DNA from 2 places in the Scandinavium tedordense genome. Region 1 is predicted to be linked to the other one. Evidence: predicted binding sites of a transcription regulator. Region 1 holds the regulator's gene; the other holds the start of a gene.
What was found. Region 1 encodes Fur, which represses iron uptake genes when iron is present. Its sites were predicted from a motif close to ATAATAATGAGAACNACTATCAA; they were not measured.

Region 1 (7,411 bases):
ACATGCTGATCCCTCAGGGTCTGGTGTTCTTCGTTATCTACTACGTGGTGTTCCGTTTCACTATCAACAAATTCAACCTGATGACTCCGGGTCGTGAACTGGCTGTTGCCGGTAGCGAAGCCGATGGCCAGGACGTGAATGTGAGCAGTGGCAAAGAGCAGGACGCAACTGAACTGGCTCGCCAGTACATTGCAGCCGTTGGCGGCTCAGACAACCTGACCGGGATCGATGCGTGTATCACCCGTCTGCGTCTGAACGTGAAAGACTCCTCTCTGGTCAACGAAGCGCTGGCGAAACGCCTGGGTGCGTCGGGTGTGATTCGTCTGAACAAAACCAGCGTGCAGATTATCGTCGGCTTTGTTGCAGAAAAAATCGCTAACGCGATGAAAACCACCGGACCTGTAGCGGCAGCAGAAGCCGCTCCGGTTGCAGCCGCTGCACCAGCAGCAAAACCGCAGGCGGTGCCAAATGCAGCAACTATCGCCACGCTGGTTTCGCCAGTGACCGGAGATGTGGTTGCCCTTGAGCAGGTTCCTGATGAAGCCTTCGCCAGCAAAGCTGTCGGTGAAGGCGTGGCAGTGAAACCAACCGAAAAAATGGTCGTTTCTCCAGCTGCAGGCACCATCGTTAAAATCTTCAACACCAATCATGCGTTCTGTCTCGAAACCGAGAATGGCGCGGAAATCGTTGTCCATATGGGTATCGATACCGTTGCGCTGAACGGCCAGGGCTTTACTCGCCTGGTAGAAGAGGGTGCAGAAGTGGTGGCAGGTCAGCCGGTCCTGGAAATGGATCTGGACTTCCTGAACGCCAATGCGCGCTCGATGATAAGCCCGGTGGTTTGCAGCAACATCGACGACTTCAGCGGTCTGGTTATCAAGGCGCAGGGTCAGGTTGTTGCAGGCGTAACACCACTGTATGAGATTAAAGGCAAGTAATCGTTCCTGAGTATACCCAAAATAATTCGAGTTGCAGGAAGGCGGCAAGTCTGAGGATCCCCAGTCACTTACTCAGGTAAGTGACTGGGGTGAGCGGATGCAGCCAACGTACAAGCAACGTGAAGTATGACGGGTAATATTATGTGCCTTAGCGGCGGGGGTTATCCTCCGCCGCTTTTTTATGGAGCCAGGACAACCCAGATCAACAGCTAACCGCGCTTTTTCTCTAAGTAAGGGTTGTCTCTGCACGCAGCTTATAAGATCATACGCCGTTATATGTTGTTTACGCCTTGAGGAACCCGCGATGAGTGAGGCAGAAGCCCGCCCGACTAACTTTATTCGCCAGATTATCGATGAAGATCTGGCCAGTGGTAAGCACACGACCGTTCATACCCGTTTTCCGCCTGAGCCGAACGGGTATTTGCACATTGGTCATGCAAAATCTATCTGCCTGAACTTCGGCATTGCTCAGGATTACCAGGGCCAATGCAACCTGCGTTTCGATGACACCAACCCGGTGAAAGAAGACATCGAATACGTTGAGTCCATCAAGCAAGACGTTGAGTGGTTAGGTTTCCACTGGTCCGGCGAGATTTGCTACTCCTCTGACTACTTCGATAAGCTGCATCAGTATGCGATTGAGCTTATCAATAAAGGTCTGGCGTATGTGGACGAACTTTCTGCCGACGAAATCCGTGAATATCGCGGCACCCTGACGCAGCCGGGCAAAAACAGCCCGTATCGCGACCGCAGCGTGGAAGAGAACCTGGCGCTGTTTGAAAAAATGCGTGCGGGTGGTTTCGAAGAAGGTAAAGCCTGTCTGCGTGCCAAAATCGACATGGCGTCTCCGTTTATCGTCATGCGTGACCCGGTGCTGTATCGCATTAAATTTGCCGATCACCACCAGACTGGCAGTAAGTGGTGCATCTACCCGATGTATGACTTCACCCACTGCATCAGCGATGCGCTGGAAGGCATTACGCACTCGTTGTGTACGCTGGAATTCCAGGACAACCGTCGTCTGTATGACTGGGTGCTCGACAACATTTCCATCCCGGTTCATCCGCGTCAGTACGAGTTCTCACGCCTGAACCTGGAATACACCGTAATGTCGAAGCGTAAGCTGAACCTGCTGGTGACCGACAAGCATGTGGAAGCCTGGGATGACCCGCGTATGCCAACCATCTCCGGTCTGCGTCGTCGTGGTTACACCGCCGCGTCTATCCGCGAGTTCTGCAAGCGCATTGGCGTGACCAAACAGGACAACACCATAGAAATCGCCTCTCTGGAATCCTGCATTCGTGAAGATCTGAATGAAAATGCGCCACGTGCGATGGCGGTTATCGATCCGGTTAAACTGGTTATCGAAAACTATCCGCAGGGCGAAAGCGAAATCGTCACTATGCCGAACCACCCGAGCAAACCAGAAATGGGGAGCCGTGATGTACCGTTCAGCGGCGAGATCTGGATCGATCGTGCTGATTTCCGAGAAGAAGCGAACAAACAGTACAAGCGCCTGGTGATGGGTAAAGAAGTGCGTCTGCGTAATGCCTACGTCATCAAAGCCGAACACGTTGAAAAAGATGCGGAAGGTAACATCACCACCATCTTCTGTACTTACGATGCGGAAACCCTGAGTAAAGATCCGGCTGATGGCCGTAAAGTGAAAGGCGTTATCCATTGGGTAAGCGCAGGTCACGCGCTGCCGGTTGAGATTCGCCTGTATGATCGTCTGTTCAGCGTACCAAACCCGGGCGCGGCAGAAGATTTCCTGTCCGTCATTAACCAGGAATCACTGGTTATCAAGCAGGGCTATGCTGAGCCGTCGCTGAAAGCCGCGCAAACGGGTAAAGCGCACCAGTTCGAACGTGAAGGTTACTTCTGTCTCGACAGCCGCTACAGCACCGCAGAGAAGCTGGTATTTAACCGTACCGTTGGCCTGCGTGATACCTGGGCAAAAGCGGGCGAATAAGTTTCGCTTTTGCTGAAAATAAAAAGCGTCGCGCAATGCGGCGCTTTTTTTATGTCATTTTCGTGATGCGAAATAATATCATTTTCATTCATGAAACAGCGCCTCGGCCTTGTTACATTTTTTAGTGCCATTTTCCCTTTCTTATTGATAAGCCCCTGCTATTAGCGGTTTTCGTCGCTTCATGCTGAAACGTGCATGTGTAACAAAACGCAATCAAATATGTGCGCCCTGTCATAATCTTGCATTTTCGTGCGGAAAAAGGATTGATAATTCGCGTCGCGAAAAATAGTCTACATGCATAGCGTTAGGACTTTTCTGCCTCGCTACTTTTTTGCAGTACTTAATTTTTATCGCTGTTCGCTTTGCGAACGCGTTTTTAAAAGTCAAAGAGGATATACACATGCGTACGTTCAGTGGCAAACGTAGTACGCTGGCGCTGGCTATTGCCGGGGTCACCGCAATGTCGGGCTGGTTGGCAGTTCCGCAAGCCAGTGCAGCAGGATTCATAGACGATTCAACCTTAACCGGCGGCATCTATTACTGGCAGCGCGAGCGTGACCGTAAAGATGTAACCGACGGCGACAAGTACAAAACCAACCTTTCTCACTCCACCTGGAACGCCAATCTCGACTTCCAGTCGGGTTATGCTGCAGATTTTATCGGCCTGGATATTGCGGCCTTCACCGCAATCGAAATGGCTGAATCCGCCGAAAGCGGTCACCCAAACGAAATCGCGTTCTCCTCTGTTAATAAAGGCTATGACGAAGACTGGTCTGGCGATAAGAGTGGGATCAGTCTGTATAAAGCCGCCGCGAAATTTAAACTGGGGCCGACCTGGGCACGCGCAGGTTATATTCAGCCTACTGGCCAGACCCTGTTAGCGCCGCACTGGAGCTTCATGCCGGGTACTTATCAGGGTGCTGAAGCCGGGGCAAACTTTGACTACGGGGATGCCGGGGCGTTGAGCTTCTCGTATATGTGGACCAACGAGTACAAAGCTCCGTGGCACCTTGAAACTGATCATTTCTATCAGAACGACAAGAAAACCAAAGTGGAGTATCTGCACTCCATCGGTGCTAAATACGACTTCAAAAATGACCTGGTGCTCGAAGCAGCATTTGGTCAGGCTGAAGGCTTTATGGATCAGTACTTCGCCAAAGCCAGCTATAAATTTGATGTCGCCGGGGCGCCGCTCTCGACCAGCTACCAGTTCTACGGTGCGCGTGACACCGTCAGCAGCAACACTATCAACGATATCTATGACGGTACCGCGTGGCTACAGGCTCTGACCTTAGGTTATAAAGTGGGCGACGTTGTTGACCTGCGTCTCGAAGGAACATGGGTAAAAGCGGAAGGGCAGCAGGGTTACTTCCTTCAGCGTATGACCCCAACCTATGCTTCTTCCAACGGCCGACTGGATATCTGGTGGGATAACCGCTCAGACTTCAACGCCAACGGCGAAAAAGCGGTGTTCTTCGGCGGTATGTATGATCTGAAAAACTGGGATATGCCGGGCTGGGCCGTGGGCGCGTCTTATGTTTATGCCTGGGATGCTAAACCGTCTGACTGGCTTATCAATAGTGCAGGTCAGCGCGAAGATATCGCCTCAAACAAAATTAAAGAGTCAGCTTACAGCCTCGACGCGATGTACACCGTTCAGGAAGGGCGAGCGAAAGGCACGCTGTTCAAGCTGCACTTTACTCAATACGACAACCACTCCGACATCCCGAGCTATGGCGGGGGGTACGGCAATATCTTCCAGGATGAGCGTGACGTGAAATTCATTGTTATCGCCCCGTTCACCATTTTCTGACAAGTCGCGCGGCAGCGTTAACGTCGCCGCGCGCCTATGAGGCCGTATCATGAAAAAATTGATTCTCATCGCTATGATGGCATCCGGGCTGGTTGCATGCGCACAACCCCAGGCGCCACAGGAAGATAACAAGCTCAAAGAGGCGTACAGCGCGTGTATTAACACCGCCGAAGGCAACCCGGATAAAATCCAGGCGTGTCAGAATGTATTGGACGTACTGAAAACCGAGAAGTCACATCAGCAGTTTGCCAATCAGGAAACCGTGCGGGTTCTGGATTATCAACAGTGCATCCAGGCGACGCATACCGGCAACGATCAGGCGGTGAAAGCCCGCTGTGACCAGATTTGGAAGGAAATTCGTAACAACAACACGACAACCACAAAGCCATAACCCTCAACTATCGGCCTCTGTGATTGCCTGAAATTTATGCCAAAAAAAGCCAACCGCGAGGTTGGCTTTTTGCTTTTGAGCAAACGCTGATTATTTCTCAGCGGCGTCGTGTGCGTGTTCATCTTCACGGCAGTCGCCTTCTGCGCAGTGGCCATAAAGATAAAGGCTATGGTTGGTCAGACGAATGCCATGTCGAGTGGCGATTTCGCGCTGACGCGTTTCGATAGAGTCATCACTGAACTCAATAACCTTGCCGCAGTCGAGGCAGATTAAGTGATCGTGATGATGCTGCTGAGTCAGTTCGAAAACAGACTTGCCGCCTTCGAAGTTGTGGCGGGTGACAATGCCGGCATCGTCGAACTGGTTCAGAACGCGATAAACCGTTGCCAGACCAATCTCTTCGCCCATATCAATGAGGCGTTTATAAAGGTCTTCCGCACTGACATGGTGATTGTCCGGCCCCTGAAGCACTTCCAGAATTTTCAAACGAGGAAGCGTGACTTTCAGGCCTGCCTTCTTTAATGCGGTATTGTTGTCAGTCATGCGGAATCAGTCCTGTTGCTAGGCGATACACTTCCCTATGGGGAAGTATTACTAAGAATGAATTCAGGATAATGCGTCTCATTATAGGACTGCCTGGCCTAAATGGGAACGTAAACCCTGAGCAAAGTATGCTTTTCAAAAACGAGGCATCATCTGCAAAGCGAAACATCCGACCTCGTCAAAACAGGTGACATTGTACAGACATGTGCTCAAAAGTTAAAAATTTGTAGCGATTAATTTAATTGCTTTTATCTATTAATTTAACACAACGTATCGCTAATACGGCGCAGCACGGATGCTGCACCGTACTAAATCATTAGGCGTTCTTGATCTCTTCGAGGTGCAGCTCTTCGGAGATTTGTTTCACCCATTTTTCGACACGCTCAGCGGTCAGCTCTGGCTGGCGATCTTCGTCAATGGCCAGACCCACAAAATGGGCGTCATCAGCCAGACCTTTAGAGGCTTCGAAATGGTAGCCTTCGGTCGGCCAGTGGCCAACGATAGTTGCGCCGCGCGGTTCGATGATGTCGCGGATGGTACCCAACGCATCACAGAAATATTCTGCGTAATCTTCCTGATCGCCACAGCCAAACAGTGCGACCAGCTTACCGTTGAAGTCTACCTCTTCCAGCGTCGGGAAGAAGTCGTCCCAGTCACACTGTGCTTCACCGTAGTACCAGGTAGGGATACCCAGCAGCAGAATATCGAAACCTTCGAGATCTTCTTTACTGCTCTTGGCAATGTCATGCACCTCGGCAACGTCTTTGCCAAGCTGCTTCTGGATCATCTTCGCGATATTTTCGGTGTTACCCGTGTCGCTGCCGAAAAAAATACCTGTGATTGCCATGAGTAAAATAACCTCTTGAAACGTATTGAAATGATGGTGGAATGTTGCCCACAGATAAAGGCAATGATAGCAGGAGGAGAAGTGCGCGGAAACTGCAATCGCGCCGTACTGCACTCTCTGCTAAATGAAAGTGATTTTTTGCCGTATTTTCAGACAAGTTCCTGGCCGTGTAATGCAGCCAGTTGTTGCAACAATATCTCTTCGATAAGCTCGCTGCGGCTCATATTTCTGGCATCAGCCAGTTCATTGAGCGCATCCACGGCATCGTTATTGAGCTTTAGCTCAACGCGTTTGAGACCGTTGCTTTTGTCGCGTTTAAGCTGATTACGCTTATTTATGCGTAATTGTTCGTCGCGCGAGAGCGGATTGGTTTTCGGCCTTCCCGGGCGACGCTCATTTGCGAACAAATCTAATGTCGTTCGGTCCGTTTGTTCTTTTGCCATGATTCAGAGTGACTTCGGGGAAACAAGCCGCCAGACGACAGGCCCGGCGCAGATAGCGCGCAATCATACATCAGCGAAACCCGGACGCCAACGCCGGGAGGCACAATGGCGCTTGCTTGCTCGGATTTTAATCATTCTGCCAGGTATCGACGAATCGCACGCAGCACCGCATCCGGTTTTTCTGCGTGAACCCAATGTCCGGCACCCGCGATCACGTGCGCGCGGGCCTGCGGGAACTGTGCAAGTAACGCGTCGCGGTACTCTGCGGTGACGTAAGGCGAATTTCCACCAGGGATAAACAGGGCAGGGTGGTCCCAGGCAGGAATCGGTTCCCAGCCAACGATATGGGGATATTGATCCCACAACGCTGGCACGTTGAATCGCCACGCACCGTCGACGAACGACTTCAGCAGGAACTGAATCACGCCTTCTTCATCTATATGCTGGCGCATTACATCCGCGGC
Region 2 (7,411 bases), on a different contig from region 1:
ATAATGATAATTAACTGTGTTGACTTTGTATCTTGCCGGTATTGGTACTCAGGACCGCTTCAGAACCAGCACGGTATCCAGAATTTCTCCGTTTTCGCCATTTGGCCCCGTCGCCAGCCGTTCAATATTTCCGACAAAAATGGACTGCCATGCATCGTCGTCTAACTGCAGTTCAGCCCGGGCTTCATCAGGGGTGGGGAAGGGGGACAGCCGATGATCCGACCACGAAGCCGCCGAGCCGTGAGAGGTAATCAGCAGCACACCGCCGCGTGCAACAAGGGCTGCAGCCTTTTGCAAAACCGTCTGGCGACCAAAATCGACGGGCGATTCGAGGAACGACGCTGTAACCAGATCATATTCTCCTTCAGGAAACGTCAGCGATAGATCATGCTGTTCGAAGCAAATGCTATCTTCAACGTTATTTCGACGGGCATTGTCGGCGGCATAGGCGAGAGCTTGTTTAGCAATATCAACGGCGGTGACCCGCCAGCCGCATTTCGCGAGCCAGACGGAATCGTCGCCCCGACCGCAGCCTAGTTCAAGGGCCCGACCCGGGGAAAGATCTTCGGTAAAGCGCACTAGCATGGCGCCCGGTTTGCCATTCGAAACCGGTGAGATGTTTGCGTAGCGATCGTCCCAGAATTGGGAAGACGTGGGTGATGAGCTCATGGTTTTCTCCTGAAGAGGGATGTGATTTCATGTAACTTATGAAATCACATGACTTATCGCCTTGTCAATCTCATGTAACATTGTAAGATACATGAAATCGTTTATCACGGAGTCATCAATGCGTCAGGATAATAAGCTGTCACGAATGCTGCATGTGCTGCTGCACATGGCCAGATACAACGACGCGTTCACCTCAGAGCAAATCGCACATATGCTCGGAAGCAATAGCGCCGTCGTCAGACGCACGCTTGCAGGGCTGCGGGATGCGGGTTTTGTGGCGTCCGAGAAGGGGCATCACGGCGGTTGGCGTATTGCGAAAGACCTCAATGAAATAACACTACTGGATATATATCAGGGGGTCGGGGTAAAACAGCTTTTTGCCATTGGCAGCGGGGATGAACATCCGAATTGCGCGGTCGAAGCCGCTGTAAATGAAGAGCTGGGAAGCGTGTTGGCAGAAGCGGAACAAAAACTGTTGGCGAAATTTGCAGATATCACGCTGGCGAACCTGGCCGAGCGCTTTGATAAACGCGCCTCGGCGGGTTCGGAAGGCTAATCAGGCGTAAGGCATTCCGGCTAACGCCGCGTTGAGCCCGAAGGCACCTTTATCAACAAGCTCCAGAAACGTGGCTGCGGCCCGGGTAGCGTCTAAAGATTGCGCAAATTCCTCATGGGCACTGATGAGTGCCGTGCTCCAGCAGGCCAGTTGTAGCGCAGCTGCAAGCCTCGCATCTGCATCTACGTCTTCACGCCCCGCACTGTGCGCAAGCTCGGCGGCCACGCCGTTTGCCACTTCATCCCGAATTGCTCTGGCCCGCGCTTTTAGCGTGTCACTGCCTTTAATGATTGCAATGAACCCTTGGCTGGCGTCGGAAAACTGCAAGAAAGGGCGATCTTCAGCAATCAGCCGATGGGCCAACAGGCGTAATGATTCGATGGGGGATTCAGCGTCATTGCGCTGACGCAGCGCGTCGGCCACCGTTTGGCGAATCTCATCGTCACGGTCAAAAAACATATCTTCTTTGCGGGGAAAATGGTTAAACACTGTCATCCTTCCGACGTCTGCCGCCGATGCGATCTCATCAATGGTGACGTTATCAAACCCTTTTTCTGCAAACAGTCCGGTCGCGGCGTAAGAGATATTGCGGCGCGTTTCCAGACGCTTTCTGGCACGACGGTCGATCACTTCAGACATGGTTTCTCCTTTAATTACGCAGCATCAGTGGATTCAGCGGCAACGTTTTTACGCGTACCCAGAATAATTAACGGCACCGCGATCGCGTACACCACAACCACAGACAGCCAGATGGCACCTGGCCAGCTTTGCTGTACGACAAAATAGAATGACGAAAAGCCGAGCGGGGCGATAATCGACGCCAGGCTGATAGCTGATCCCAGTACGCCCTGGAACTGACCCTGACGATCCGCATCGACCTGCCGGGTGGCGAGCGCCTGTAACGCCGGAGCACCCATTCCGCCCAGCGCAAACAGCGGCATTATCGCGAACACCACCCAGCCTTCACGGGTAAAGGCCAGGATCAGCAGCGCACAGCAGGAGCAGGCAACGCCCAGCAGAACCGCGCCCCGTTCACCCAAAAGACGGGTCGCCGGGCCGGGTAAAAACGCCTGTACCAGCGTCTGACATACGCCAAACGCGCCGAGCGACAGGCCAATCCACATGCCGTTCCAGGCGAAAGTGTCTGAACCCCACAGCGCCCAACAGGTACCGTACACTTCACCGGTGGCGCTAAGAATGAAGAAGACCAGCACCAGCGGCATCAGCTTTTTCATTGAGAACACCCAACGCAGCGGTTGGAGAGGATTAAGCGCGGAAAGTTTCAGTGAACGATGCGCCGGAACGCGCGATTCTGGCAATAAAAACAGCGCCATCAGCAGGTTACAGGTGTTGAGTACTGCGGCCACCAGAAACGGCAGGCGAATCCAGGTATCTCCCAGCACGCCGCCTAATACCGGGCCAATAATAAAGCCGATGCCAAACATGGCGTTGAACAGACCAAAACGGCGCGCGCGCTGTTCAGGTTTTGAAATATCGGTGATGTAGGCGGTGGCGACGGAAATGTTAGCGCTGGTCAGCCCGGCAATCGCACGGCCAACAAACAGCATCCAAAGATGAGGCGCGAACGCCATCACGATATAGTTGATAGCCGCACCGGCAAGGGAGATGAGCAGCACCGGTCGACGACCAATGTTATCGCTTAACGCGCCCAGCATCGGGGCGAAAATAAACTGCATCGCGGCATACAGCGCCGTCATGATGCCAATATACGGTGCGATGTGGGTGGTGTTCGCCACGTCTTCCAGCAGCCGTGGAAGAATAGGGAAGATAAGACCAATGCCCACCGCATCGAGACAGATTGTTGTGAAGATAACAATCAGGGATTTATTCATCGTGATTCTCTGAAAGGGAAAATAGTGTACCGAACACAAAAGTATACCGAGTACATATTGAGTCTGCGCGATCGCCGAAGAGTTGTCAACGACGCCAACGGAAAGGAGTATGATCGAACAGGCGAGAGCGGCTTAAGACTGCAAAAAGAAGCCCCGGCGAGCGCCGGGGCGAGAACATCAGAATGTATACCCTACGTTCACTGAGACATTCCGCGGTTCGCCGTATACCGCCGAGTCACCAAGCCAGCTGTAATAGCTGCGGTCGAAGAGGTTGTTAACATTAGCCTGAACGGCGACCTGTTTGTTGACCTGATATCGGGCAAACAGGCTCGCCAGCGGGAAGCTTCCCTGATAAATACGCTGCGTTTCGCCGTCCGGACCGACTGCATCCTGGAAGGTTTTATTCTGCCAGGTCATCCCGCCGCCGATGGTCAGGTCTGCAAGCGTGGGCACCTGATAACGGGTGAACAGCTTGAAGGTGGTCTGCGGCATATTGCTGTTAAACCGGCCTTCCGAATCCCGCGCGACGTACCGCGTCGCGCCGAACGTCATCTGCAAGTTATCCGTCAGCGCGCCGTTTAATTCAAATTCCGCACCTTTGCTGACGGCGCCTTTCGCCGGACGGTAGGCCTGCTCGCTGCCGCCATTCACAAATTCACCTTCCACTTCCTGCCCGACGTTTTCTTGTTCGATGCGGAAAATCGCGAAAGTAGCCGTCAGGCTGCCGTTGAACCAGTCGGATTTGAGCCCCGTTTCGTAGTTTTTCCCGGTAATCGGTGAAAGATACTGGCCGCTTGAGTCGCGTTTGGTTTGCGGCTGGAAGATAGAGGTGTAACTGGCATACGCCGACCAGGTGTCATCGATGTCATACACCAGACCGCCGTACGGCGTAATGTTGTTTTTGCTCATGTCACCGCTGCTGCCGATGGTGCTCCATTGGGTGTAACGCGCACCCACGATCAGCGAAAGCGGATCGGCGAGAGACAGGCGGGCTGCGGTGTAAGCCGATTTCTGCCTTACGATGTCATCGGCGTTCTGATACCAGTCACCCCATTGCGGATCGATCACATTGCCGGTCCAGCCATTGTTGAAGATACCCATTTGTTCGCTATCCAACGGGCCATCGGCGCTGAAAGTCGAATTATGCTGACGGCTGTAACTCACGCCAGCCACCAGCTGATGCTGACGACCCAGCAGTTCAAACGGGCCGCTGGCGTAGGTGTCAATGGAGTCCAGATGGCGTTCGCCGCGGTCTTTACTGCCAAAACCGGTGGTCCCTTCGCCGGTGATTTCGTCCGGGTTGCCCATCACATAAAGCAGCTTGTCGTTAAACGTTTGCTCCGCGTGTGTACCGTTCACGCGGAAGATCCAGCCGTTGTCGAAGGTGTGAGTCAGATTGGCAAAGACTTTGCGCGAATTCAGGTTATATCGCGTCCAGTCGGCGGCACTGTTCAGGCTGCGATCGTAATCGGTACGCTTGCCGTTGCTGTACCACGTTGGCAGACCACCCCAGGTCGGGTTATCGGTGTTGCTTTCCTGATAGTCATAACCCAATGAGAGCAGCGTACTGTCGGTTACGTCGGCATCAATAACGCCGTACAAGAATTTTTTGGTCTTATGGTACCTGTCGAGCCAGCCGTCCTGATCCTGATAACCGGCAATCACGCGGGCACGCACGGAACCTTCCTGATTGAGCGGGGCAGAGAGATCGGCCACGTAGCGCTGATCGTTCCAGCTGCCGTAGCTGGCGCTCAGATTGCCGGTAAATGTTTTGCTGTCGGCATGTTTGCGTACCATATTCACCGACGCCGCCGGGCTTCCGGCACCTGTCATCAAGCCCGTTGCACCGCGAACCACTTCTATTCTGTCATAAATCGCCGTATCAGATGCCGCATCACCGTAGTTCCATACGTCGCTAACGGAGGTGGGGATATCGTCATAGGTGTAATTACTGATTTCAAATCCGCGTGAGAAGTAGGTCGAGCGCTCGCTGTCCACCACCTGCGCAGAAATACCGGTGGTGTTCGTCAGGACATCGCCGACATTTTCCAGATCCTGATCCTTCATACGTTGCTCGGTGATCACACTGAAAGACTGCGGCAAATCACGCGGTGCAAGCTGCATTTTGGTGCCCGCATGGGTCGATTTCACATTGTAATCATGCGTTTCGTCGTTGTCCGCACCGCTGCTGCCTTCGACGATCATCGTTTGTTCGCTCTCAGGACTGGCAGAAAGCGCCTGAGGTGAATAGAGCAGGGCATGGATAGCTGACGCGAGCAGTGAAACGGTCATTAAATTTTTGCCAGACGTGCGGCGGCCGCAGCTGGCTTCCTTGCAGATAAAAAACATAAAGATTCCTGTCAGAATTATTGTTATGTGAAGCGCTGTCGTTTCTATGGATGCCCAGGCTCTCATGGCCCGGTGCGTGAAATGCGGAGAACGACTTAATAAGAATGGTAATAATAATTATTTGCTTTTGCGTCGTCGCGCAAGAGTTTAACTCCATGTGTAACAATTTGTGAATTCAGAGTCGCCTGATAACCCTGCTTTTCAATGGGTTTACAGAAATAACGCAAATGCTTATGATTCTCATTAATATAAAAACCACACCGATTTTCCCATTTTGGGCAGGGTTCTTTCCTTTTACGGAGTTTCAGATGCTATTTCCCTTCACGCAGTACAAAACAACACTCGCCCTCGCGTTAACCGCGGCTTTCAGCTTGTCGACCTTTAACGCTCAGGCACAGACTGCGGTGCCGGGTGTGTCGGAAAAGGTGGTGGGTGATGGACTGTATGAAATGGTGTATTTGCCAGAAGCAAAGGCCCTGTACGTCGCCAGTGCACAGGGTTTTAAAGATGTAAACGGCGGGGCGTTATACCGTCTTGACCCGGCTACGCTGAAAAAAACCGGTGAGACCTTTACCGATTACAAAAACTTCGGCATGACGATGGATCCTGGCGGGAAGGTGTTTTACACCACCAACACGCTAGACGGCGGGGTATCGAAAGTGGATGCCGAAAGCGGAAAAGTGCTGCAACGACTGATGTTTGAAGGCAAAGACAAAGACGGCGACCCGGTGGGGGCGCGAGAAATCTTCTGGCACAACGGCATGCTGTTTATCGGCGGCGTCGCGGACCCAGGTTTTATTTCGGTCGTCGACGCAAACACCATGACGCTAAAACATCGGATCGAAAATGCCGGCAAATGGGTCACTGGTATTATCTATTCCCCGGTCACTCAGCGTATCTATGCGGCTAACGGGGGCGGTGAAATTCTCATGATCAATCCGGAAACCTACAAAATAGAACAGCGCTGGACACCTGGCGATGGGAAAACGTATTTGTTCCTGAACATGGCGGAAGACGCCAAAACCGGTCGGCTGTTCGTGACTGATGATTCAAAAGCCAAAGTGACGCTGGTCATTGATGAACGGACTGGCAAGGTGCTTAAACGTATTGAAGGTGACGCGTTAGGGATTAAATTTAATGATAAGCGCAACGAAATTTATATCAGCCAGCGTGAGTCGAAGAAAGTACTGCAGCTTGACGCCACCAGTTATGCAGTGAAACACAGTTGGTCTTTTGACAGCCATCCAAATAGCCTGCTTATCTCGCCGGATGGACAGTCGCTGTATGTAACGGTCAAGCAGGAATTTAATGAAGACAACACCACCAAAGGCCCGGATAGCGTGGTTCGTATTGCACTGAACTGAGCCTGTTGCGCATAAAAACCACGCCTGGCGTGGTTTTTTGCTTTTGGCTGTTAAAGGCATTGCTTATTCGTTTGGGTGCTATGTATATTTTAGGTGAATAAAAACGAGAGAAAAAATATGAGCAAGAGCAATCACCTCGCAGACCGCATCCAACAGCTTCAACCTTCCGCCATTCGTGAACTGTTAAAACACAGTAAAATGCCAGGCGTTATTTCGCTGGCAGGCGGTATCCCGTCGGGAGAGTTATTCGATAAAGAAGGGCTTATCCAGGCCACCCAACTCGTCGTCGAAGAGAACTTCGGTGAGGCGTTCCAGTACGGTTTAACAGAAGGGACCGTCGAATTACGCGATCATCTGGTCGGGCTGTGTAAATCTCGCGGAATTGACACCACGGTTGACCGTCTGCTGGTCACTTCGGGTTCGCAGCAGGCGCTGGATTTGCTGATCCGTTCGCTTGCTAACCCGGGCGATGTGTTTGTTGTAGAGCGCCCAACGTATTTGGCGACCCTGCAAATTCTCAGTCTGACCAACGCCACCGTGCAGTCGGTCGGCAGCGACGCTGACGGGATGCTCGTCGATGAGCTGGAAACGCTGTTGCACACTACGCGCATCAAAGCTGT

Region 2: a site for Fur is predicted at 5,655-5,677, ahead of fhuE (ferric-rhodotorulic acid/ferric-coprogen receptor FhuE). Genes of this name have one in related genera too.

The regions. Positions count from the first base shown of each region.
Region 1 covers NZ_JALIGG010000057.1:293,384-300,794, forward strand. Annotated here, with positions in the region: gene nagE (N-acetylglucosamine-specific PTS transporter subunit IIBC) at 1-938, shown strand, start outside; gene glnS (glutamine--tRNA ligase) at 1,243-2,910, shown strand; gene chiP (chitoporin ChiP) at 3,311-4,723, shown strand; gene chiQ (ChiQ/YbfN family lipoprotein) at 4,773-5,114, shown strand; gene fur (ferric iron uptake transcriptional regulator) at 5,205-5,657, opposite strand; gene fldA (flavodoxin FldA) at 5,974-6,504, opposite strand; gene ybfE (LexA regulated protein) at 6,654-6,947, opposite strand; gene ybfF (esterase) at 7,079-7,411, opposite strand, start outside.
Region 2 covers NZ_JALIGG010000058.1:588,519-595,929, reverse strand. Annotated here, with positions in the region: gene MUU46_RS22240 (class I SAM-dependent methyltransferase) at 49-669, opposite strand; gene MUU46_RS22235 (RrF2 family transcriptional regulator) at 788-1,225, shown strand; gene MUU46_RS22230 (TetR/AcrR family transcriptional regulator) at 1,226-1,864, opposite strand; gene MUU46_RS22225 (TCR/Tet family MFS transporter) at 1,879-3,078, opposite strand; gene fhuE (ferric-rhodotorulic acid/ferric-coprogen receptor FhuE) at 3,256-5,427, opposite strand; gene MUU46_RS22215 (YncE family protein) at 5,736-6,791, shown strand; gene MUU46_RS22210 (aminotransferase-like domain-containing protein) at 6,909-7,411, shown strand, end outside.